3 regions of the Mesorhizobium sp. M1066 genome follow, and region 1 is predicted to be linked to each of the others. Evidence: predicted binding sites of a transcription regulator. Region 1 holds the regulator's gene; each other region holds the start of a gene.
The links. Region 1 encodes LexA, which represses DNA repair genes until DNA is damaged. Its sites were predicted from a motif close to TGTTCNNNNTGTGTTCNG; they were not measured.
Positions count from the first base shown of each region.

Region 2: a site for LexA is predicted at 3,791-3,808, ahead of NKH52_RS12775 (2'-5' RNA ligase family protein). Genes of this name have one in related genera too.
Region 3: a site for LexA is predicted at 5,615-5,632, ahead of NKH52_RS26300 (ImuA family protein). Genes of this name have one in related genera too.

Region 1 covers NZ_JAMYMR010000003.1:307,369-315,503, reverse strand. The annotation lists gene gltA (citrate synthase) at 1-771, opposite strand, end outside; gene gltX (glutamate--tRNA ligase) at 957-2,381, opposite strand; gene NKH52_RS07260 (ComEC/Rec2 family competence protein) at 2,484-4,946, shown strand; gene lexA (transcriptional repressor LexA) at 4,940-5,680, opposite strand; gene kynU (kynureninase) at 6,092-7,339, opposite strand; gene kynA (tryptophan 2,3-dioxygenase) at 7,419-8,135, opposite strand, start outside.
Region 2 covers NZ_JAMYMR010000007.1:103,892-112,026, forward strand. The annotation lists gene NKH52_RS12755 (ABC transporter permease) at 1-535, shown strand, start outside; gene NKH52_RS12760 (ABC transporter substrate-binding protein) at 520-1,590, shown strand; gene NKH52_RS12765 (cupin domain-containing protein) at 1,895-2,503, shown strand; gene NKH52_RS12770 (ABC transporter ATP-binding protein) at 2,493-3,578, shown strand; gene NKH52_RS12775 (2'-5' RNA ligase family protein) at 3,855-4,484, shown strand; gene NKH52_RS12780 (nuclear transport factor 2 family protein) at 4,616-4,969, shown strand; gene NKH52_RS12785 (SRPBCC family protein) at 5,073-5,552, opposite strand; gene NKH52_RS12790 (ArsR/SmtB family transcription factor) at 5,549-5,905, opposite strand; gene NKH52_RS12795 (ArsC family reductase) at 6,053-6,400, shown strand; gene NKH52_RS12800 (DUF488 domain-containing protein) at 6,597-6,959, opposite strand; gene NKH52_RS12805 (aminopeptidase) at 6,982-8,135, opposite strand, start outside.
Region 3 covers NZ_JAMYMR010000028.1:65,300-73,434, reverse strand. The annotation lists gene NKH52_RS26335 (sensor histidine kinase) at 1-517, opposite strand, end outside; gene NKH52_RS26330 (response regulator transcription factor) at 508-1,200, opposite strand; gene NKH52_RS26325 (DUF4153 domain-containing protein) at 1,204-2,742, opposite strand; gene NKH52_RS26320 (HpcH/HpaI aldolase/citrate lyase family protein) at 3,360-4,238, shown strand; gene NKH52_RS26315 (DUF1737 domain-containing protein) at 4,290-4,496, shown strand; gene NKH52_RS26310 (helix-turn-helix domain-containing protein) at 4,519-4,800, opposite strand; gene NKH52_RS26305 (metallopeptidase family protein) at 5,050-5,472, opposite strand; gene NKH52_RS26300 (ImuA family protein) at 5,655-6,692, shown strand; gene NKH52_RS26295 (DUF6504 family protein) at 6,634-8,109, shown strand; gene NKH52_RS26290 (error-prone DNA polymerase) at 8,106-8,135, shown strand, end outside.

The DNA.
Region 1 (8,135 bases):
CGAGCCGGCGAGACGAACGGTCGAGGTCGAGGCGTTCTGCTCGTGGTCGGCGTGCAAAATGAAGATGCGCTCCATGGCGCGCGCCAGCACCGGGTTGATCTTGTATTCCTCGCACGGCACGGCAAAGCACATGTGCAGGAAGTTGGCGGCGAAGTTGAGCTCGTTCTTCGGGTAAATGAACGGCTGGCCGATGTGGTATTTGTAGGCCATCGCCGCGATCGTCGGCATCTTGGCGATCAGCCGCATGGAGGCAACCATGCGCTGGTAGGGGTCGGAGATGTCGGTGGAGTCGTGGTAGAAGGCCGACAGCGCGCCGACCACGCCGCACATCACCGCCATCGGATGCGCGTCGCGGCGGAAGCCGGTGAAAAAGCGCGACATCTGCTCATGCACCATGGTGTGGCGCGTCACGCGGTAGTCGAAGTCGTCCTTCTGCGCCTTGGTCGGCAATTCACCGTAGAGCAGGAGATAGCAGACCTCGAGGAAGTCGCCATGTTCGGCCAACTGGTCGATCGGATAGCCGCGGTGGAGGAGGATGCCGGCGTCGCCGTCGATGAAGGTGATTTCGGACTCGCAGCTTGCCGTCGAGGTGAAGCCGGGATCGTAGGTGAAAGCGCCGGTGGTTGAGTAGAGCGAGGCGATGTCGATGACATCAGGCCCGACCGAACCACTTCGCACCTTGAATTCATGGGTCTTGCCGGCGAATGCAAGCGTTGCCGTGGCCTCCTGGGTCTTGCCGCCCAAATCCATTTTTTTCGCAGCTTCGGTCATTGCAAACTCCTTCTTGTTTCCTCATGCCGGCAAAGGCAAAATTCTGCAGAGCGACACGTCGAAAATCACCGCAATGCGCGTATTCGCCACCGCATTTCAGGAGGTGCGTGCCAGATTGGGCCAAGGCCTAATGTTGCACTGCGAAACCCGCCTTTCAATGCCAATCTTCTTGGGCCAGTTTGCTCCTAATCGATTTGATCTGAGATGCGCGCCAGGCTTTCCTCGCGGCCGAGCACGGCGAGCACATCGAACACGCCCGGCGAGGTGCTTTTGCCGGTCAACGCAGCGCGCAAAGGCTGGGCCACCGCGCCGAGCTTGTGACTGCCGGCCGCTGCCACCTCGCGGATCGCCGCCTCCGCCGAGGCGGCTGTCCAGTCACTCGCAAGCCCGTTCAAAGCTTCGTGAGCACTGCGCAGGATCTTGCGAGCATCGTCGGTGAGCAGAAGGGCCGCCTTGTCGTCGATCGGCAGCGGTCGCGTGGCAAACAGGAAGGCTGCGCCGTCGACGAGCTCGACCAGCGTCTTGGCGCGCTCCTTCAGGCCCGGAAGCGCTGCCAGCAACTGCGCCTTGGTGCTCTCGTTCAGGCGCGCGGCGATCGCCGGGCCACCTTCGAGATAGGGCAGGGTGGCGATGAAGATGTCGAACAGTTCGGCATCGCTCATGCGGCGCATATGCGCGCCGTTGATCGCCTCCAGCTTGGCGAAGTCGAAGCGCGCCGCGCCCTTGTTGACGTCGCCGATATCGAACCATGAGATCATATCCTTGATCGACATGATCTCGTCGTCGCCATGGCTCCAGCCGAGGCGCGCCAGGTAGTTGAGCAGCGCCTCCGGCAGGTAGCCCATGGCGCGATAGGCCTCGACGCCAAGCGCGCCATGCCGCTTCGACAGCTTGGCGCCATCGGCGCCGTGGATCAGCGGGATATGCGACATGGACGGCACGTCCCAGCCCATGGCGTTGTAGATGACGGTCTGGCGGGCGGCATTGGTCAGATGATCATCGCCACGAATGATGTGGGTGACGGCCATGTCATGATCGTCGACGACGACGGCATGCATGTAAGTGGGATTGCCGTCCGAACGCAGGATGATGAAGTCGTCGAGATCCTTGTTGGGAAAGCGCACGTCGCCCTGGACACGGTCATGGACGATGGTCTCGCCTTCGGTCGGCGCCTTGATGCGGATGGCGCCCTTGGCGCCTGCGGGCGCCTCTGAGGGGTCGCGGTCGCGCCAGCGGCCGTCATAGCGGGGTGGCAGCCCCTTGGCTCTGGCGGCCTCGCGCATTGCCTCCAATTCGGCTGGCGTGGCGTAGCAATAATAGGCCTTGCCCATGCGTACGAGTTCCTCGGCCACCTCGCGGTGGCGCGGCGCACGCTCGAACTGTGACACCGGCTCGCCGTCCCAGCTCAGGCCAAGCCAGGAAAGCCCGTCGAGGATGGCAGCCGTCGCGGCTTCATTGGAGCGTTCACGGTCGGTGTCTTCGATGCGCAGCAGCATCGTGCCGCCAGTGTGCTTTGCATACAGCCAGTTGAACAGCGCCGTGCGCGCGCCGCCTATGTGCAGATAGCCGGTGGGCGAGGGGGCAAAACGGGTGACGACCTTGTCGGACATGGAACTCTCGGAAACCATCTGAAGCGGGGTGCGGTTGCGCGGACTTTCGCGCGCCCGGCGTTCATGTAGCATAGGGTGTCGAGGGCGCAAGGGGCAGACCTGATGGCTGGACGAGGCTGGGGCTCGGATCAGGGCGAGGACGCTGCCATTGGCGTCAGCGAACGGTCCCTGTTTGCGCCTCTGCCAGCCTCGTTGCCGCCGCCGTCACCCCTCGTGCCGGATCCCGGCAAGGCGCCCTTGCAAGCGGATGTCGCCGCCTCTGTTCCTGTTGCCGAAACCGGCAGGATCGTGCGCGTGCGCCGGCAGATCGGCCTGACATCACTGCCTCGCCTGCGCCACAGCGTGAACATGGCGGCGAGCCTGGAACTCGATCGGGGCGTAGCCTTCCTGCTGGTGCCGGTCTGTCTGGCGATCGGAGCGATCGGCTATTTTTCGCTGACGGCCGAGCCCGACTTTGCGAGACCTGTCGCGGTTGTCATTCTGACGGGGGTCTGTGCGCTGGTCTCGCGCTCATGGCCAAAGACCCATCTGTGTTTCATGGCGGCACTTTTGTGCGCCCTAGGACTGCTTGCTGCCAAGGTCGAGACGTGGCGTGCGGGCACACAAATGTTGGGCTCGGAAATCTCGACGCAGGTGACCGGCCGCGTCGTCTCGCTCGACCGGATGGAAACCGGCCGCATCCGGCTGACCATCGACGTGACATCGACCGCAAGACCGAAACTGCGCTATGCGCCGGAACGGGTGCGGCTTTCGGCACGCAAGATCCCGGCTGACGTGACCGCCGGCTCCCTCATCACCGGATATGCCAAGCTCTTGCCGCCGACCGGACCGGTGCGGCCGGACAGCTATGACTTCTCCTTCGACAGCTATTTTGCCGGCATCGGTGGCAGCGGGTTCTTTCTCGGCAATCCAAAGCTTGTCGTCAACGATGACGGCGACATGCCGCTGCCGGCCCGAATTTCCTCTAGCGTGGAAAATGCCCGTGAAGGCATCGCCGACCATATCAGGGCGAGCGTCGGCGGCGCCGAAGGCGAGATCGCCGCGGCGCTGATCGTCGGCGTGCGCGCCGGCATTCCCGATGACATCAATGAGGCGATGCGACGTACCGGCATCTATCACATCATCTCCATTTCGGGACTGCACATGGCTCTGGTCGCCGGCACCATCATGGGTTTGCTGCGCGGCGCCTTCGCCTTGTTTCCCGACTTTTCCGCGCGTCGCCCGGTCAAGAAGTATGCCGCCGCCGCCGCACTGTTCTCGATCGCGGCCTATCTCATCATCTCGGGAGTCGTCGTTGCCGCCGAGCGCAGCTTCATCATGCTGGCGGTGATGCTGATTGCCGTGCTGTTCGATCGAGCAGCACTCACCATGCGCAATCTGGCGATCTCGGCGATCGCCGTCATCGTGGTGTCGCCGCATGAGGTGGTCGGCCCGAGTTTTCAGATGTCGTTCGCCGCGACCGCGGCTCTGGTCGGCGCCTATGCCGGCTGGGCCGATCACCGCGCGGGAAAAGCAAGACCGCCGCCGCCAAAGCGATCCATGCCAGGTTTCCTGACGCGAAAATTCCTGCTGGCGGCAACCGGCCTTGCCATGACCTCGATCATCGCCGGAAGCGCGACGACGCTGTTTGCCATCTGGCATTTTCAGCGTGTCTCGCCGCTTAGCCTGTTTGCCAATCTCGCGGTTATGCCGATCGTCACCGTCGTCATGTTCCTGGCCGTCGCCAGCGCGCTGCTGATGCCTTTCGGATTGGATTGGCCGGCTCTCTACCTGATGGGTAAGGGCCTGACGATGATGATCGCCATATCCGGCTGGATCTCCGAGCGTTCGCCTGTCGATGGGGTCGGGCTGATTTCGCAACAGTCGGTCCTGCTGGTGGCGATTGCTTTGGTCATCGCGACGATGGCGACAACTTGGCTGCGGCTCGCTGCTCTGCCCTTCGCGCTTGCCGGCCTGCTGACGGTCTCGGATACGCGCACGCCGGATGTGCTGATCTCGGAAGACGCCCGGCTGGTGGCGTTGCCGATCGGTGGCGGCGAGCTTGCCGTCAGCCGGGAACGGCCGAACGAATTCACCGTCGATAACTGGAAACGCGCCCTGACATCAGAAACCATCGTCGTGCCAGAGGTGTTCGACAACAGCGATGGGCAATTCGATGTCGCGGATGCCGTTGATCTGCCGCTGGGATCGCCGTTCTATTGCTCCTCAGGCGTTTGCGTGGCCAGGCACATGTCCGGTGCGATCATTGCCTATGTCGAGGACCGCAAGGACGCCTGGAAAGCCTGCGGCTTCGCCGAGTTGATCGTCATCAATGACGCCACCGCGTATGACGCCTGTCACAATCCGCTGGTTCTCGTCATCACCAAGCGGCAACTGGCTCGCAAAGGCAGTGCCGCGGTCTTCTTCGATCGCCAATCGGCGACCACGCCAGCGACGATCAGCTTCGCGGTGGACAGCCCATATCGGCCCTGGCACACGCAACGCAAATACTCTCGTGAGGCGAGGGGGCTGGCACCCTTCAAGAAACCGGAGAAGCCAGCGGCCAACCCGCAGCCGGCTCAGTAGCGGCGGATCAGGCCGACGAGCTTGCCTTGCACCTTGACCCTGTCCGGGCCGAAAATACGGGTTTCATAGGCCGGATTGGCGGCTTCGAGAGCAATCGAAGCGCCCTTGCGGCGGAACCGCTTCAGCGTCGCTTCCTCTTCATCGACCAGCGCCACGATGATCTCGCCGGGGCTCGCCGTGTCGGCATTGCGGATGATGACGGTGTCGCCGTCGAAGATACCGGCCTCGATCATCGAGTCGCCCTTGACCTCCAGCGCATAGTGGGCGCCGCCCATGATCATGTCCGGCGGCACCGAGATCGAATGCGTCTGATGCTGGATGGCATCGATCGGCACACCGGCGGCGATACGGCCCATGACCGGGATCGACACGGCGGAGACCGCATCGTCATCATTGCCGGGCGAGGGCATCCGCGAAGGCGCCGGCTTGATCTGCCGGCCAAGGGCACCACCCTGACCGAGACTGCCCTGGATGACGCTTGGCGAAAACTTCTTTGCCGCGTTGAGGCCGGGCGCGATCGAGTCCGGCAATCGCAGCACTTCCAGCGCGCGTGCCCGGTTGGGCAACCGGCGAATAAAGCCGCGCTCCTCAAGTGCGGTGATCAGCCGATGAATCCCGGATTTGGAGGCAAGGTCAAGCGCCTCCTTCATCTCGTCGAAGGATGGCGGAATGCCGCTCTCCTTCAGGCGTTCATGGATGAACATCAGCAGTTCATGTTGCTTGCGCGTCAGCATGGCGGCCCCCAGGTTACCTGAAACCAGAATCGAAAAACAAACCCAGAACAAACCCTATCTGTTCCAGTTGTGTTCTGCAACCGTTTAAAGTTTAATGAATTTGTTAAGGCTGCTGAAATTATTTGGCGCTTGCCAGCGGGTCGCGATCAACAAGCGCCAGGCACGGCGATGCGCCTGCTCACATTGAAATTATTATGGTTAATGACCTGTGGCTCATCCTCGACCCAAGGATTGGCATTATCAATCTATCGACCTCCACAAAGGACGATATAAATCTTCGGGACGTTCGTTTGCCGTGAACGAAACGGAGCCAAAACGCCAACGTCTGTTGGCATTTGTGGCTGGAAATTCAGCCCTCCGTCATCTGCCAGGCAGTGAGGGCGGCGGCGGCGGATCGCGGGGATCGTTGCGTCAGGTAACGGCTTCTTTGACCGCGAAACGCTGGTCCTTCCATGCGCCCGTGCGCAGAATATCCTCCAGCACCTCAACCGCCAGCCACACATCCTTGTAGCCGACATACAGCGGCGTGAAGCCGAAACGGATGGTCGATGGCGCACGGAAGTCACCGATCACCCCGCGCTCGATCAGCGCCCGCATGATTTGATAGCCATGGTCGTGAAGGAACGACACCTGGCTGCCACGCCTGGTCGCGTCGCGGGTGGTCTCCAGCGTGAGACCGTAGGCGCCGCACTTGGCTTCGACGAGCTGGATGAACAGTTCTGTCAGTGCGACGCTCTTCTTCCGCAATGCCGCCATGTCGACGTCGCTCCAGATGGCAAGCGCGCCTTTGAGCGCCCGCATCGACAGGACAGGCTGGGTGCCGCACAGAAAGCGGCGGATGCCGGTGCCGGCAACATAACCCCGTTCGAAGGCAAAGGGCCGCGCATGGCCCCACCAGCCGCTGAGCGGCTGGCTGATATCGCCGTGGTGGCGCTGCGCGGCATAGATGAAGGCCGGTGCGCCCGGACCGCCGTTGAGGTACTTGTAGGTGCAGCCGATGGCGAAATCGGCATTTGCGTGATCGAGCTCGACGGGCAGGGCGCCGGCGGTGTGGCAAAGATCCCAGACGATCAGCGCTCCGGCCGCATGAGCTTTGCGCGTCAGCGCCGCCATGTCGCGCAGTTCACCCGATTTGTAATTGACGTGATTGACCAGCACCACCGCGACGTTTTCGTCGATCAGCTCTTCGATGGTCGGCGCGTCGACACCCGCGAGGCGCAGCAGGACGCCATCCCGGGTCGAGGCCACGCCTTCGGCGATGTACAGGTCGGTGGGAAAACTGTCACCTTCGGCGACGATGGCCGACCGGCCGGGCCGCATCTCCAGCGCCGCGTGCAGCACCTTGTAGATGTTGGTCGATGTCGTGTCGCAGACAACGGTCTGGCCGGCCGCGGCTCCTATCAGGCGTCCGAGCTGGTCGCCGAGTTCGATTGGCATCTCGAACCATCCGGCCGTGTTCCAAGCTCGGATGAGATCCTGGGCCCATTCTTGGGTCGCCGCCTGCTGCAGCTCGCTGAAAACGGCATGAGACGCTGCCCCCAGTGAATTGCCGTCGAGATAGATCATCCCCTCCGGCAGAATGAAACGGTCGCGCATGGCCCGCAGCGGATCCGTGGCATCCATCGCTTCGACTGCGGCGAGATCAGGAATTCCACTCATGGTCGGTCAGTCCCCGGTTGTTCGCGAAGGGTTTTCCGCCACAGCGCGTCCCCTCGGTGTGCCTGTTTTCATTTCGACGTCAGAGCCGGGTGCGGACCGTCCACAGCTCCGGGAACAGCACGACCTCGAGCATTTTCTTCAGATACGAAGCACCCGACGTGCCGCCGGTGCCGCGTTTCAGGCCGATGATGCGCTCCACCGTGGTGACGTGATTGAAGCGCCAGCGCCGGAAATAGTCCTCGAAGTCGACCAGCTTCTCGGCCAGTTCGTAGAACATCCAGTAGCGCTGCGGATCGCGGTAGATGGTCTGCCAGGCGACCAGCACCTCTTCATTCTCGGTTCGCGTCTCACGCCAGTCCGTGCGCCTGGCATCGGCACCGATGTCGAATCCGTTGCGCGCCAAAAGCAGCAGTGCCTCGTCATAGAGCGACGGCTCGGCCAGGATCGCTTCCAGCTTCCCGCTCAGGTCGGGCCGATGCTTGTGCGGCCCGAGCATTGCCAGGTTTCGGTTGCCGGCCATGAACTCGATGGCGCGATACTGCCAGGACTGGAAACCCGAGGACTGGCCGAGCGCGTCGCGGAACTCGGTGTATTCGCTGGGCGTCATCGTCCGCAGCACGTCCCAGGCATTGTTCAGCTGCTCGAAGATGCGCGCAACGCGCGACAGCATCTTGAAGCTCGGCTCGAGCCGGTCTGCGCGGATGGAACGGATCGCGGCGCCAATCTCGTGCAGAGCAAGCTTCATCCAGAGCTCGGAGGTCTGATGCTGGATGATGAACAGCATCTCGTCATGCGC
Region 2 (8,135 bases), on a different contig from region 1:
GATCCCCGGCGTCATCGTCGGTATATCGCTGCTGATCCTCATCAACCTCATCGGTCTGGGGCCATCGCGCATCGCCATCGTTCTCGGCCACATATTGGTGGCGCTGCCGACGACCGTGGTGATCATGCGCAGCCGCTTCGCCGCCATCCCGAAAACCATTCGCGAGGCGGCGCTCGATCTCGGCGCCTCCGACTGGACGACCTTCCGGCGGGTCATGCTGCCGCTCAGCCTGCCGGCCATCGTTTCGGCCTTCATGCTGGCCTTCCTGATCTCCTTCGACGAATTCATCGTCGTCTTCTTCCTGGCCGGCACCGAGCCGACGCTGCCGCTCTACATCTGGAGCCAGCTGCGTTTTCCAAAATCGCTGCCGACGGTCATGGCGCTGGGCACGTCGATCCTGGCTGTGTCCTTCGTCATCGCTGCAGCAGCCGAAATCCTGCGCCATCGCGGCTTGTCCGCCACGGCGCCAAAGCCCGCGGATCCATCACAACCAAAACAAACCAAGAGAGGAGAACTGCAATGGCATTCGACCTGAAATCGATCTCTGCAAAGACTGTTTGCGCTGGATTGACGGCGTTCGCGCTGGCGCTGTCGTCGACCGTCGCTTTTGCCGGCGACAAGCTGCAATATTTCACCTGGTCGGGCTACGAACTGCCCGATTTCAACAAGAGCTTCCTGGCTGCGCATCCCGATGGCGTCGAGGCCTCGATCTTCGGTGACGACGATGACGCCTTCACCAAGGTCAAGGCCGGCTTCCGCCCCGACATCGCGCATCCCTGTTATGACAAGGTGGCGCGCTGGAACAAGGAAGGCCTGCTGCAGCCGATCGACACCAAGCGGATCAAGAACTGGGATTCGATTTTCCCGGTGTTCAAGAACCTGCCCGACCTGCAGGCCGGCGACGGCAAGGTCTGGATGGTGCCGTGGGACTGGGGCAACACCTCGATCCTTTACCGCACCGATCTGGTGAAGAACCCGGAAGCGAGCTGGAACCTTCTGTGGGACAAGCAGTATGCCGGCCGCATGGCGACGATCGACGCGGTGCATGACACGCCTGTCGTGGCGGCGCTGCTCGCCGGCGTCAATCCGTTCGACATGACGCCGGAGCAAATGGACAAGGTGGCCGAGAAGCTGCGCGAACAGCGCCCGCTGCTCTCCAACTACACCACCGACATGACCTCGGTCGAACAGGCGCTGGCCAGCGGCCAATTGGTCGCCGCCATGACCTGGAACGCGTCGGCCACCTCGCTCAAGAAGCAGGGCGTGCCGGTCGAGTTCATGAAGCCGAAGGAGGGCATGCTGACCTGGGCCTGCGGCTTTGTCATGCTCAAGGACGCCAAGAATGTCGACCTCGCCTATGACTTCATCAACAGCCGGCTGGAAGCCGACTCCGGCAAATACCTGATCGAGGCCTATGGCTATGGCAGTTCGCTGAACTCCGCTTTTGCCACCGTGCCGAAGGAGGAGCTGGAGAAATTGCAGCTGCCGTCGGATCCGGAGGTGATGCTGAAGACCACCATCTTCACCGGACCGATGAAACAGAATGACGACCTCGCCAAGATGTTCGAAAAGGTCAAGGCAGGCGGGTGAGCTTCGGCTGTATTGGGCGATTGGACGACTATTGTTGAAGTTTACGCCTCACCTGCCTGCCGGCATCCTCTCCCCGTATAGTGACGGGGAGAGGGGCGCTCTCATCGCCGGTTTCGCTAGTCACCTGCGTCGCAAAAAAGGCGCCAAGGTCGCGGCCAGCCCCCTTCTCCCCGTCACTATACGGGGAGAAGGGGGCTGGCAGGCGGATGAGGGGCGGCGCCGACGCCTGGTAAAAGTGCGAATTCAATCCCGAGGCAGGCCTTTGTCAGGCGCTGGCCCCAGAGACCGCAACAAGGACCGACCGATGGATGTTCTGGATGAAGCGGCTGAGAAGCCGAAGGACGATGCCGATGTGCGGGTCGGCCGGCGCGTGCGGGCGCTGCGGCTGGAGCGCAGCCTGTCGCTGGCCGATCTTGCGGCAAAAGCCGGCGTGTCGATCGGTGCATTGAGCCAGATCGAGCGCGGCATGTCCTCGCTGCGCGTCAAGGTGATCTGGCCGCTCGCCGCCGCCCTCGACATCGAGCCGTCGGCGCTGATCGCCGACGGCAACGATGCCGTCAACGATCTCTATTGCGTGCGTGCCGACAAGCGGCGGCAAATCCCGGTCAAATCGGAAGGCATTGCCAAGGCGCTGCTGTCACCGCCGGGCGCGACGCTGACCGGCATGCTGGTGACGGTGGAAGCCCGCGGCGGCACCGCCGAAGCTTACGCCCATGCCGGCCATGAGTTCGGCTTCGTGCTGGCCGGCGAAGTCGAACTGGTGGTGGATTCGACAAATTATGTGCTGAAGGCCGGCGACAGTTTTGCGTTCAAGAGCACGCTTTTGCATGCCTTCCGCAATCCCGGCGCCGAGCGCTGCCAGATCCTCTGGGTCAACACCACCAAGCCGTCCGAGGTTCGCGATGGCGCCTGATCCACTCGTCCGGCTGCAAACGGTTTCAAAAATCTTTCCCGGCGGCATCGTCGGGCTCGACGCCGTCGATCTCGACATTGTCAGCGGCGAGTTCATCACCCTGCTTGGGCCGTCGGGCTGCGGCAAGACCACCAGCCTGCGCGTGATAGCCGGTTTCGAAAGCCCGTCGCGCGGCAAGGTGCTGCTCGACGGCCGTGATATTACAGCGCTGCGGCCCTTCGATCGGCCGGTCAACACCGTGTTCCAGGACTACGCGCTGTTTCCGCACATGAACGTCGCTGAAAATGTCGGCTTCGGCCTGTCGTTGCGAAAATTGTCCGGGGCCGAACAGGCAAGGCGCACCGGTGAAGCGCTTGACATGGTCGGTCTCGCCGACAAGATCGGCGCTCGCGTCTCCGAACTGTCGGGCGGCCAGCGCCAGCGTGTTGCGCTGGCGCGTGCCATCGTCTGCGAGCCACGCGTGCTGCTGCTCGATGAGCCGCTATCGGCGCTCGACGCGCATCTGCGCGAGCAGATGCAGGTTGAATTGAAGCGGCTGCAGTCGCGGCTCGGCACCACCTTCGTCATGGTCACCCATGACCAGACCGAAGCGCTGTCGATCTCCGACCGCATCGTCGTCATGAACAAGGGCCGCATCGAGCAGATCGCGCCGCCGGCCACCCTCTATGATCGGCCGGCCACCACATTCGTCGCCAGCTTCATCGGCACGATGAACCTGCTGCAATCGCGTTTCATCGGCCGCGATGGCGATCGCCTGCGTTTCGCCGCCGGCGCTCTGCCGCTGGAAGCCATTTCCGAAACAGGCGACGCTCCCACCGAAGGGGCCATGCGCACCGTCGGCGTGCGACCGGAGGATCTCCTGGCGACGACCGAAGCCGCAGCCGGCACGGCGCCGGCACGCGTCAACAGCATCGTCTTTCACGGCCGCACGCTGCGCCTGCATGCCGAACTCGGGCAAGGCGCACCTGTCGTCATCGACGCGCCGCGCCAGGCCGAGGGTTTTCAATTCAGCGTCGGCGACGTGGCCCACATCAGCCTGCGCCGCGGCGCCAACTGCCCGGTGCTACCAGGTTAGTTTCATTGGTATCCAAAAACGGAGCACACGTCGCACGTTCGGCGGCTACAAGCAGTCGGGCAATGATCGCGAATATGCCGATTGGGATATCAACGATTTCCTCGAGGTTGAGGGCGTAGGCTTCCAGTCCAACTCAGCAGGGGCTTCTTCGACCGTTGAACTCGCGGGCGCGGATCCGGAAAGCCCCAACGCTCGCTTCATTTCGCTTGCAATGTTCCCTTTTTGTTCTAAAGTCTCGGACTTGGCGGAGATGGGTGGCGCAAAAAGAGTAAGGACATGAACGAACTGCCCACATTCAACACAGCCGAAAACGGTCAAACATCTTTCAATTGGCATGAGCGGAGCAGGCGTCGTCGCACTGATCGGTTGTTCTTCTGTCACCTGATGGAAGGCGCCATCGCCGACCCTATCGCTTTACAAGCAACCACTTGGCGGCAGGAACTCGGGCTGAAAGGGAAAATAGTTGCCAATCACATCTCGCTTGTTGGACTCGGCGACCATGACGGATTGCCGGAGGGGTTGGTAGAACTCGCTCACCACATAGGCTCGATGATTGTCGCAAAACCATTCGACGTTTCTTTTGATCGTTTGTGCGCTTTTGGCGGTGGCGCGCTTGTTTTACGCAACAGCGACGGCAATCCTTCGCTGCAAGAATTCTGGCGAAACCTCACAGCGGTGATTTCGGATAGCCCGTTAAAGCTCTTTCTCACAAAATCCATTGAACCGCATGTCACGCTGCTTCGTGACAAAGTGGGAGTGCCCAAAATTCGCGAAAGGGCGATTGACCGCATCAGTTGGACAGTGCGGGATTTTGCGCTCGTCCAGAGCTTCATCCAGGAAGGTCGGTACGAGGTGCCTTACCGTTGGCAATTGACGGGCCAGGACGATGCCCGGCCCGCGATGTAGACGCCCCAAATCATCGTCATATGTCCGCGGGACCATCATGCTGACATGGCTTGTCAGCTACGACGTGGCCCGACGATGGCAGGCCAGCAAGCTGTTCCCCATTTGCAGTGCGTCTGACAGGAGGAATACAAATGACCATCGCGGAAATTGCCAAGGATTTCACCGAGCTGCTCAAGCAGGGCGATAACGAAGCTGCTGCCGAGAAGTACAACGCCGATGATATAGTCAGTCTCGAAGCCATGGCGGGGCCGATGGCCATCTCCCATGGCAAGGAGGCGCTCAGGCAGAAGGGCCAGTGGTGGCAGGAGAACAACGAAGTGCATGGCGGCTCGGTCGAGGGCCCCTACGTCAACGGAGACCAGTTCGCGGTGCGCTTCAAGTTCGACATAACGCCCAAGGCTACCGGCGAGCGTGTCACCATGGATGAAGTTGGCCTCTACACGGTCAAAAACGGCAAGATCACCGAAGAGCGCTTTTATTATTGAGGCCGTGAAATACCATCGGCTTGCGGGAACTCGGTCTCGTCGCTGAAGGTTGAAAAATAAGCATGGCGGCCGGGACGATGTCCCAGGCCGCCATGTGAGAGGCTCAAATGGTCTTCACGTACTGCGCAAGCTGATCGGCCACCGTGCCCCAGCCATCGAAGAAACCCATCTCTTCATGGTTGTTGCGGGTCGCCTCGTCGCGATGGATGGCGGTGGCGGTGTAGCGCGTGCCCTTGCCGTCCGGTTGCAGGGAAATGACCGCTGTGATGAACGGCTCCCCTGACGGCCGATAGCCCGGCAGCAGTGCATCCGTCCACACCAGTCGCTCGTTCGGCACGATTTCGAGATAGCAGCAATGGCGGTCGTTGACCTCATTGCCGTCGGGCGACTGCATGCGCGTCCGGAACAGACCGGCCGGCCTGAGGTCGATCTCGCAGTCGGTGATCATCCAAGGCCTAGGCGTGAACCATTGCTTGACATGCTCAGGCGTCGTCAAGGCGCGCCACAGCAATTCGGGCGGCGCATCGATGACGCGCTCCAGCACGAGGTCCAGTCGGGGATCCGGCTTGAGGGGATAGATCATTTTTCTGTCTCCTGGAGGGTCATCACATAGGCGTCGAACTGGTCGAGGCGGCGCTCCCACAGCGTGCGCTGTTCGGCCAGCCAGTTTTCGGCAAGCTTCAGCGGCTCGGGTGCCAGTTGATAGGTCCTGACCCGGCCGGTCTTTTGCGAGCGCACCAGCCCGCAACCTTCGAGGATTTTGAGATGTTCGATGAAGGAGGGCAGGGCCATGTCGAACGGTTGGGCAAGCTCGCTGACCGAGGCAGGGCTGCGGTTCAGCCGCTCCACTACGCGTCGCCGCGTCGGATCGGACAGTGCGCGAAAGATGCCGTCGATCGGCGGAGGGCTCGGAGTTGTGGTCCGAAGGCTTGTCATTGGTTGGTCCTGAGGCACTGTCAAAACACTTAGGGAAATTCCTTAGCGTTGGCAAGAGCAAAACCGCAGGCATGCCGGGGAGCGCTGGCAAAGCGCGCAGAGCGTCCTTAATCTGCGGTCAGATTCGAAATCGGAAGGGCCACTGTTTTGACGATCACCATCTACGGCATCACCACCTGCGACACGGTCAAGAAGGCGCGCGTCTGGCTGGAGGGCCATGAAATTGCCTACCGGTTTCACGATTTCAGGGCAGAGGGGCTGGACGCCAAGCGGCTGGATGGCTGGGCGGGCAAAGTCGGCTGGGAAAAGCTGCTCAACAAGGGTAGCACCACGTTCCGCGAACTGGCCGACAAGGACAAGCAGAGCCTGGACGAGAAGAAGGCCAAGGCGCTGATGCTGGCCAAGCCGACCATGATCAAGCGACCGGTGCTGGAGGTTGGGGATCGGGTGCTGGTGGGCTTCAAGGCTGATGTTTATGAGGCGGTGGTGAAGTAGGGCAGCGCATACACCTCACTTCGTCATCCTATGGCGAAGCGAGGAGCGGAGCGACGCAGCGCAGACCATAGGATCCATGCCGTGATCTATCCGTGTTGCAACGGTGCAGATTCTGCTCCGCTGCGCCTTTCGACTGAGGTCGCGGCATGGATCCTCGGGTCAAGCCCGAGGATGACGAAGGTCTGGCTAACGATGGCTAATTGTGAGCGCTTGCGCTGAGATACCCCGCCAGCGCCACCGCATTGTTATACGCCTCATCATGCGCGCCATAGAGCAGCGTCACCTTGCCGTGGCTGATCAAGCCTCGCAATTCACCCACCGCCTCGCCGTTCCCGTCCAGCTCAGCACGATACCGCTCCTGAAACTCCACCCAGCGCGCCGGCTCATGTCCGAACCACTTTCGCAGCTCGTCGCTCGGCGCGATCTCCTTCAACCACAGCGCCAGCCCGGCGTGTTCCTTGCTGACGCCGCGTGGCCAGATGCGGTCGACCAGAACCCGCTGCCCGTCATCGGGAGCGGGTGGCTCGTAGACACGCTTGACCGCGATGTTGAAGGCCATCACACCTCCTGGCTGGAAACCCTCAGGCCCACTCGCCCTTGCGCATGACAGGCACGCGGGCGCCGTCCTTGTGGACACCGTCGATGTCGATCTTGTCCGAACCGATCATCCAGTCGATGTGGATGAAGCTCTTGTTGCCGCCGCGCGCCGCGATCTCGTCCTGGCTGAGCGAGGCGCCGTCGACAAAGCACTTCGAATAGCACTGGCCGAGCGCGATATGGCAGGCGGCGTTCTCGTCGAACAGCGTGTTGAAGAACAACAGCCCGCTCGCCGAGATCGGCGAGGAATGCGGCACCAGCGCCACCTCGCCGAGGCGGCGCGCGCCCTCATCTGTATCGAGCACCTTCTTCAACACATCCTCGCCCTTCGAGGCCTTGGCCTCGACGATCCTGCCTCCTTCGAAACGCACCGAGATGTCGTCGATCAGCGTGCCCTGGTAGGACAGCGGCTTGGTCGAGGAGACATGACCCTCGACCCGCCTTGCGTGCGGCGTGGTGAAGACCTCCTCGGTCGGGATGTTGGGGTTGCAGGTGATGCCGTTCTTGGCGGTCGAGGCGCCGCCCATCCATTCATGGCCGTCCGCCAGTCCAACCGTCAGGTCGGTGCCCGGTCCGGTGAAGTGCAGCGCGTGGAAATTATGGCCGTTGAGCCATTCGGTGCGGCTGCGCAGCGCCGCGTTGTGCGCCTTCCAATTGCCGATCGGGTCCTCAACATCGACCCGCGACGCGGCGAAGATAGCATCGGCGAGCTTCACGACCGCAACATCGTCGGCATCGCCGGGGAAGACCTGTTTGGCCCAGGCGAGGTCCGGATAGGCGACGATGTTCCAGTTGATGTCGAAGCCGGTGATCTTTTCCAGCGCCGGCTGGTAGGCCATCGAATTCGCCTTGTTGGCGCGCGCCACTTTCGCCGGGTCCTGTGCCGACAACAGCGACGGATCCTCGCCGCGCACGGCAAGCCGCGCCGCATTGTTGGCAAAGGCTTTCGCCATGCCCTCATAAAGCCAGCCGGCGGCGCGGTCGAAGCTCGCGTCGGCGCCGAAACGGTAGCGGGCCAGCGTCATCTCGTCATCGTTGAAGATCGGCGTCACCAGCCCGGCGCCGGCCTTGTAGGCATGCTCGACGATCCGCCTGGTCAACGGCAGTGCCGCGATCGATGAGGTCAGCACCAGATCCT
Region 3 (8,135 bases), on a different contig from region 1:
GCGACTGGCCGACCTCGCCCCGTCCGGCGATGACGACGCCCCGGGGGTCGAGCAGCCGGAAGCCGGCCAGCGTGGTTTTCTGCGTGGCGTCGAGAATACCGGACAGACGGGTACCGATCGCGGCAAAGGTGGGATCGACGATCGCAGGCATCGCCGCCGGCCGGGTCGGCAGCACATAATCCGAGGCAAGATCGAGTTGCGGCTCGATTGGCCTGTAGAGCGGGTCCGGATTGATGCTTCGGCTTGAAGCTCCGCTTGGCCTCGGCATCGGCGCGCCGAGCTTGTCCGCCGCAATACCGGCGTCACGCACATCCTGCGCATAGATGGCGGCGATGGCCGCCCCTTGCGCGATCAGCTCCGCTTCGGTCTGGCGGATCAGCTGGTTTTCGTAGAGACGGAAGAAGAACAAGCCGACCAATGGCAGGGCCATCACCATGATCAGGATGGCGACGACGACCGTGGCAAGCCGTGGCCGCCATTTGCGGCCGACCCATTTGCTCGAGGCCGTCAGCCGCATCGGCCGAGCCGGAAGCCGACGCCATGCACCGTCTCGATTACATCCAGGCAACCCACTGCTGCCAGCTTGGCGCGGATGTTGCGGATATGGCTGTCGACGGTGCGGCCGGCGACATGGATGTTTGCGGCATAGGCGCTGGCCATCACTGCGTCGCGGTCGAGCACATGCGCGGGCCGCGTCAGGAACCCTGTCAAAATCGAGAATTCGATCCCCGTCAGGGCAAGCGCCTTGCCGTCGAAGCTGGCAGCGTGACTGGCCGGCGCCAGAGCCAGTTTGCCATGCGAAAACTGCCTGTTGTCGACCGGTTCGGGCGCCGCCGGGCGGGCGCGCCGCAGGATGACGTTGACGCGGGCGACCAGCTCGCGCGGGCTGAATGGTTTCGTTACATAGTCGTCGCCGCCCATTTCGAGCCCGAGGATGCGGTCGATCTCCTCGTCGCGCGCGGACAGGAACAGCACCGGCACATCGGATGTGTGCCGCAGCCGCCGGCAGACCTCCAGCCCGTCCATCTCCGGCATGCCGATGTCGAGCACGACAAGATCCGGCGCCCGGCGTCCGATCGCTTGCAGGGCGGCGGCACCGTCGGCCACCCCTGTCGTTTTCATGCCGGCCTTTTCCAGCGCAAAGCAGATCACTTCGCGGATGTGCGGGTCATCGTCGGCGACGAGGATGTGATGCGGCATGGATCAGCGGCCCGGCATGGAAGGTTCGATAGCGGAGGGAATCACGAACGGCCCCTTGGTGTCGAGATATCGAAGCAGCCGCCAGTCGCGAAAGCTCCAGGCCCGCCAGTTCTGCTGGATAGTTCGATACCAGATTTCGTCGCTGCCGCGCACGCCAGCCAGTTCGCGGACAGTGCCGGCGGCCGCCGTCTTGCCCTGCTGCTCGAGGAACCGATCGAGTGGGGGAAACGCGCCCGGACCGAGCGAGTGAAGATACCAGGCGTCTAGGGGAATGCCCTGGCCGGTCATTTCGAGGGAATGGTCGACATTGTAGTTGGCGATCGTCGCTGCAAAATTGATGAAACAGCCGGCATAAAGCGTCAGAGATAACGTCAGAAGATTGGCGGACAGCAGCCATTCGTTGGATTTTCCCAGTGCTATGCGGGCGATAATCAGGGCAAGCCCCGATGCGACCAGCCCCATCCAGACAAAGGCGGCGACGCGCCAGTAGGTCAATGCATAGATGCCGACATAGAGGTGGAGCCGCAGGATCGACGAAATGACCAGCATGATGTTCTGCGCCACCCAGGCATAGACCAGCCGGCGGATGAGCGGATCGGCCGATGTCTCGCTGCCCGGTCGCAGCGCCGCCAGCACGAAGCCGGCGGCAAGCAGCGCGGTGACGATCAGGGGATAGGCGCCACGATGCGCGTAGGCCGCGTAGCTCAGCCCGTCGGGAAGGGCCGCCCCGCCCCACAGATAGGTGGCGTCGAGCGCCGTCTGCAGCGCAAACAGGACGTTGAAGATGACCAGGGCGCGCAGGATGGCGGCCTTGCCGAACAGGATGTCTTCGATGGTGGTGCCGGTTTTGTCGGCTTGAGCGCTGACGGCCGGCGCCGCGTGCGGGCTGCGACGAACCAGGCGCGGCAGGCGCGGCCGCAGAAAAGCCCAGACAGCAGCTAGCACGAACAGCCAGAAGGCAATCCGCGCCAGCTGGATAAGATCGAGCAGCCTCACGAGGTCGATCAGCGACAGCCAGTAGTCGATCACCGGGTTGGCGGCGCCGAACAGCGCCAGGAAGACCGCGCCCAGCGTCAGCGGCATCACCCAGACAGCGATCGCCGCCAGCCGGATGCGCCGTCGGCCGAACCGGCGCGCCGTCTTGCGCCAGCGGATGAAATCATTGGCGAAGCGGAACGGCGCCGCCAGCCCGAACAGCGCGATCTGGCCGGCAATACGCGCGATGCTGTGCCGCAGCCGCCCGCTCAGCGAAAGCGCAAAAACGGTCAGCGCCGCCAGCGCGATCGAAACCGACAGGGTGCTGACGTTTTCAGCCAGCGGCAGCAGCGCGACAAGCAAGGCGATGGGCTTGAGCCAGACCCGACCGTCGCTGAAAGCCGCCGGATGCACGGCGACAACCGCGGCGGCAATCAGCAGGGCGAACAGGAAAACCGTGATCCCGGCGGGCTGGCCGTAGAACAGGAAATCCGCAAGTGCTGCCAGCAGGATGGCAACACCGAAGCGGCTGCAATAGCCTGGCGCGGCGGTGAAGAAGGATATCATGACCTGGCCTTCCTGATGGCGTCCGGCCGGATTGCCGGCGGGGTTCTGCGGACAAAGGGAATGAGGATCGCCGTGGCGTTCGCGCGCGTCGGATCGGCCAGCCACCAGCCTTCGCTGCGCAGCCGGTGAGGCAGACGGGGTTTTGCTCTCTTTTGCATGCCGCTTTGTTTGTCAGACAAGCGGGGAAAGGGTGGGGCGGATGCGAGGAGGTTTTCCGCAAGGCTGTGCAGTTTTCGTGCAGGACCTGCGCCTGAGTGGGCTGTCCGCCGTCCTTTCCGGGCGTTGGCGCTGCCCCCGCCAGGCTCCTTCCTCTCCCTCCGGAGGGGGGAGAGGTGGCTCGGCGAAGCCGAGACGGAGTGGGGGAACCACCTGGCGACCGCCGTGAACGGACACTAGGAAGGCGCAAGCATCGCATCGCCTTGCGCCTAAGGGTCGACCCCCACTCCGTCGAGCTTCGCTCGACACCTCTCCCCCGATCGACGGGGGAGAGGAAGGGCCTCTTCCGCAACTGCTGCAGAGGACGGATAGGCAAGGGGCAGCACCAGCTTTCGCGATGGCTCGCCTCAGGTACAAGTCGGGCGCTTGCCTCATCCGCCCGCACGCGGCATAGATCAGGCATGACAGATACCTACCGCCCGCGCCGCTCGGTGCTTTACATCCCGGCCTCCAACGACAAGGCCTTGGCCAAGATCGCGCAGCTTTCCTGCGACACTGTCATCATCGACCTGGAGGATGCCGTCGCCCCGGCCGACAAGATCACTGCCCGCGAAAAACTGGCCGGGATTTTCGCTGGCCATCCCGACCGCCGCTGCGAGATGATCGTCCGCATCAATGCGATATCAAGCGAATGGGGCGCCGACGACCTGCTGGCTGCCGCAAGCTGCGAACCCGACGGCATCCTTCTACCCAAGGTCGACACGCCGCGCGACCTGCTCGAGGCCGGCGATGTGCTCGACGACAATTTTGCTCCCGACAGCGTGAAATTATGGGCGATGATCGAGACGCCCAAGGCGCTGCTCAACATCGGCGCCAACGCCGAGCTTGGCCGTGATCCGGCCTCTCGGCTAAATTGTTTCGTTGCCGGAACGAATGATCTGGTCAAGGAGACCGGCATTCTGGCAACGCCTGATCGACGCTACCTCGTGCCATGGCTGATGCAGATGGTGCTGGCCGCGCGCGCCGGCGGCATCGATATACTCGACGGCGTCTCGAACGATTTTCGCGACCTCGAAGCCTTCGCTCATGAATGCACCGAGGCGGCCGCCATGGGGTTCGACGGCAAAAGTCTTATCCACCCGGCCCAGATCGAGGCGGCGAATCGCGCCTTCGCACCGTCCAAGGAAGCAGTAGCCGAGGCGCGCCTGGTCAAGGATGCTTTCGCGCTGCCGGAAAATGCCGGTAAGGGCGTGATCGCGCTGAACGGCAGGATGGTCGAGCGGCTGCACCTGGCGCAGGCCGAAAAACTGCTGGCGAAGGCAGCCGCCATCGGGTCATAAATGCTCGATGGATGTAAGCGGGCTATGGCTATTCACGACAGGAATTGAACAATGAAACTCTACCGCTTTCTGTCCGCTCCGGACGATGCCAGTTTCTGCCACAAGGTGACGGCGGCGCTGAACAAAGGCTGGCACCTGTTCGGCTCGCCGACCTATGCCTACGACAAGAAAGCCAAGACGATGCGCTGCGGCCAGGCGGTGGTGAAGGATATCGACGGTCAGGAATACGGGCCCGACACCAAGCTCAGCGACTGGTAGAGGACAGCGCCTTGCATGCGGATTAGGCAGCCTCGGCAATATCAAGGCGCACTGTAAGTCCCGCCTGTGTGGCAAGGTTGATCAACGTGTCCAGGCTGAAATTCGCGATCCTGCCCCGCAAGAGGTCGCTAAGGCGCGGCGGCGTGATTCCGAGCCGCTCGGCTGCTTCGGCCTGGGTAATTTTCCAGCTCCGCACCCGCTGTTCAATCGCGATCAGCAAATTGGAGCGCATGGTCATGTTGGCGGTCTCGGCCGGAGTATCTTCCAGCGCGTCCCACACGTTTTCAAAGCTCTGACGTTCCATCGTCACGCCTCCCTTCGTCATCCTAGGGCGCAGCAGTCGCAAAGCGACTGCGGAGACCCTAGGATCCATGCCGTGACCTTCGCCGAGGGGCATACCAGATCAGGATTAGGGCCTGTTTTCACCGAAACCGATGTTAAGCTTTCAGTACGGCACCGCCAGAGCCCTGTACCAACATCACGGCATGGATCCTAGGGTCTGCGCTGCTTCGCTCCGCTCCTTGCTCCGCCCTAGGATGACGAAGGTGTGGGGCTACTCCGCCGCCTCTTCGATCTTCTCCATATCATCGTCCGACAGGCCGAAATGGTGGCCGATCTCGTGGATCAGCACGTGGGTGACGATGTCGCCCAGCGTCTCCTCGTTCTCGGACCAGTAGTCGAGGATGGCGCGGCGGTAGAGCGTGATGCGGTTTGGGCCTTCGCCGGTCTGCGGATTCCAGCGCTCGGCGATGCCGCGTCCCTCGAACAGACCGAGCAGGTCGAACGGCGTTTCTAGCGACAGATCGTCCATGATCTCGTCGGTCGGGAATTCGGCGATCTGGATAACGATCTCGCCGGTCAGCTTGCGAAAATCCTCCGGCAGATGGGCGTACGCCTCCAGCGCCAGGAACTCCATTTCGTCCATCGAGGGCGAGAGTTCGTCGTGCCAGGTGCGGGTCTTGTAGATGCGGGCCATGCTTTGTCCTTTGATCCCGGCATATAGGCTTTCGCACCGTAATCGGCAAATGACACGGGCCGATGCGCCTGCGCCATCCATGCCGAGAGGAATAAATTCCCCATGAGTCTGCTTGACTCTTGGGATGGGCTCTGGAATCTTAGGGAACATAACAGGAACAATGTGAGTGGAAGCTGACCGTCATGGCGATGACCGCCGTGGCGCGGGAGACTGTTTTTGCCCTGCGCCGCCAGATCGCGAAAATCGAGGGAACGCTGCCCGAGCGCTTGGCTGCGCCGGCCGCCGCGCCCTTTGATGCCGACGTCAACACCGATCTCACAATCGTCCGGCGTGGCATTGCCGCGGCGTTGCCGGATGCGTTCCTGCCTATTGGCGTCGAGCGCCTCGACGCCGCCCTGAGCGGCGGCCTGCCGAAGGCCGCCCTGAGCGAAATCCATGGCACGCAAACCCGCGATGCCGGGGCCGTCGCCGGCTTCGCTTTGTCGCTCACAAGCCTGATCCTCAAGCAGACGCCGGGGCTGCCGGTGCTGTGGATCGGCACATCGGAGATCTTTCGCGAGGCCGGCTTTCCCTATGCCAGGGGGCTTCACGCCTCGTTCGGCATCGAGCCGGAGCAATTGCTGTTTTCCGAGGCACCGAGACTTGTCGATGCGCTGTGGGTCGCCGAGGAGGCGGCCCGGATGACGGCGCTCGCCGCGGTCATCCTCGAAATTCGCGGCAATCCGCAGCGGCTTGACCTGACCGCGACACGCCGGCTGCATGCAAGGGCGCAAGCGGCCGGCCGCCCGGTGTTCCTGCTGCGGCAGGCGGCCGAGCCCGAACCGACGGCGGCACCCGTCCGCCTCATCGTCACGTCGGCACCGGCGGTGCCGCGCGACACCATCGCCGGGCCGCTGGCCGGCTCGATCGGCCGCCCGGCCTTCACCCTCACCATCGGCAAGAGCCGCACGGCCCTGCCTGGACAATTCACACTGGAGTGGAATCCCGATGAATGCGCATTCGACGAAAGAGCGGGCGACGAAGGAGCAGGTGGGGAAAGAAACCGGCCAAAGAATCCTGTCCCTGTGGTTTCCCTATCTGGCGGCGGAAAGGGTCCTGCGCCAGCGTCTGGGGCGGTCCTGGCGTTCCCGGCCGTCGGATCACCCATCTCACCCGCCGCTCGTGATCAGCCATCGCGACCGCAACGCACAGCGCATCTCGGCCCTCGACGAGCGGGCTGAGGCGCTGCACCTGAAGCGCGACATGGGCATTGCCGATGCGCGCGCCATGCATCCGTCGATCGACATCGTCGAGGCCGATCCGGAAGCCGACCGCCGCCTGCTCGAAGGCCTTGCCGACTGGTGCGACCGCTACACCCCGCTGGTGGCGCTGGACGCAACAGACGGCCTGTTTCTCGACGTCACCGGCTGCACCCATCTGTTCGGCGGCGAGCGCGCCATGCTGGACGACATCCTGTCGCGCTTCTTCCACCAGGGTTTCGACGTCCGCGCCGGGCTTGCCGCGACACCGGGGGCGGCCTGGGCGGCGGCACGCTTTGCCGGCGACCGCATCGTCGATGGCGGCGAGGAGGAAGCGCTGCTTGCACCCCTGCCGCTGGCCGCACTGCGCATCGAGCCGGCAACCCGCGCCAGCCTGGAAAGCGTCGGCCTGCGCACGGCGGGCGCCGTCATGGCGGCGCCGCGCGCGCCGCTCGCCCGCCGCTTTGGCGCCTTGCTGCTCCTGCGCCTCGACCAGGCGCTTGGCCGTCTCGACGAAGCGGTGTCGCCGCGCCTTCCCGTCGCGCCGCTTTCGGTCGAACGCCATCTCGCCGAACCCGTCACCCTGACCGAGGACATCGAACGGCTGGTGGGCATGCTGGCGGCGACCTTGAAAACCGATCTCGAGCGCCGCGGCGAGGGTGCCAGGACACTGGCGCTGCTGCTCTTTCGGGTCGACGGCGCCGTCAGCCGCATCGCGCTCGGCACCTCGCGGCCGATGCGCGAACCCATGCTGATCCAGAAACTGTTCCATGAGCGGCTGGCCGCGCTCGAACAGGATATCGATGCCGGTTATGGCTTCGATCTGGTGCGGCTTTCGGTGCTGGCGGCAGCCACCTTCGACATGCAGCAGGCCGATCTGACTGGCGAAACGGCCGACGACGGTGCCGACATCGCGCTGTTCGCCGACCGCATCCGCGCCCGGCTCGGCGAGGGCGCGGTTCTCCGGCCGGTCGCGGTCGAAAGCCATCTGCCGGAGCGTGCCGTCGCCACGATCCCCTTCACCGAAGCGCCACGCCGGACCACGCCGCCGCCAAAGCCCGGCAGGCTGCAGGCACCAAAAACCATATTTCCGCCGGAACGGCCGATCCGGCTGTTCCGCTCGCCCGAACCCATCGATGTGCCGGCCACTGAAATGCCGGAAGGACCACCGCTGAACTTCCGCTGGCGGCGCGCGCTCTACCGGGTCACGCGCGCCGAAGGGCCGGAACGCATCGCCGCCGAATGGTGGCGCGAGGCAGCGAGCGATCCGATCACGTCAACCCGCGACTATTTCCGTATCGAGGACGCCGATGGTCGCCGCTATTGGCTTTACCGGCAAGGTCTTTACGGCAACACGCAGGTGCCGCCGCGCTGGTTCATGCATGGTGTCTTCGCATGAACGCGCTGACCGTCATTCCCTTTGCC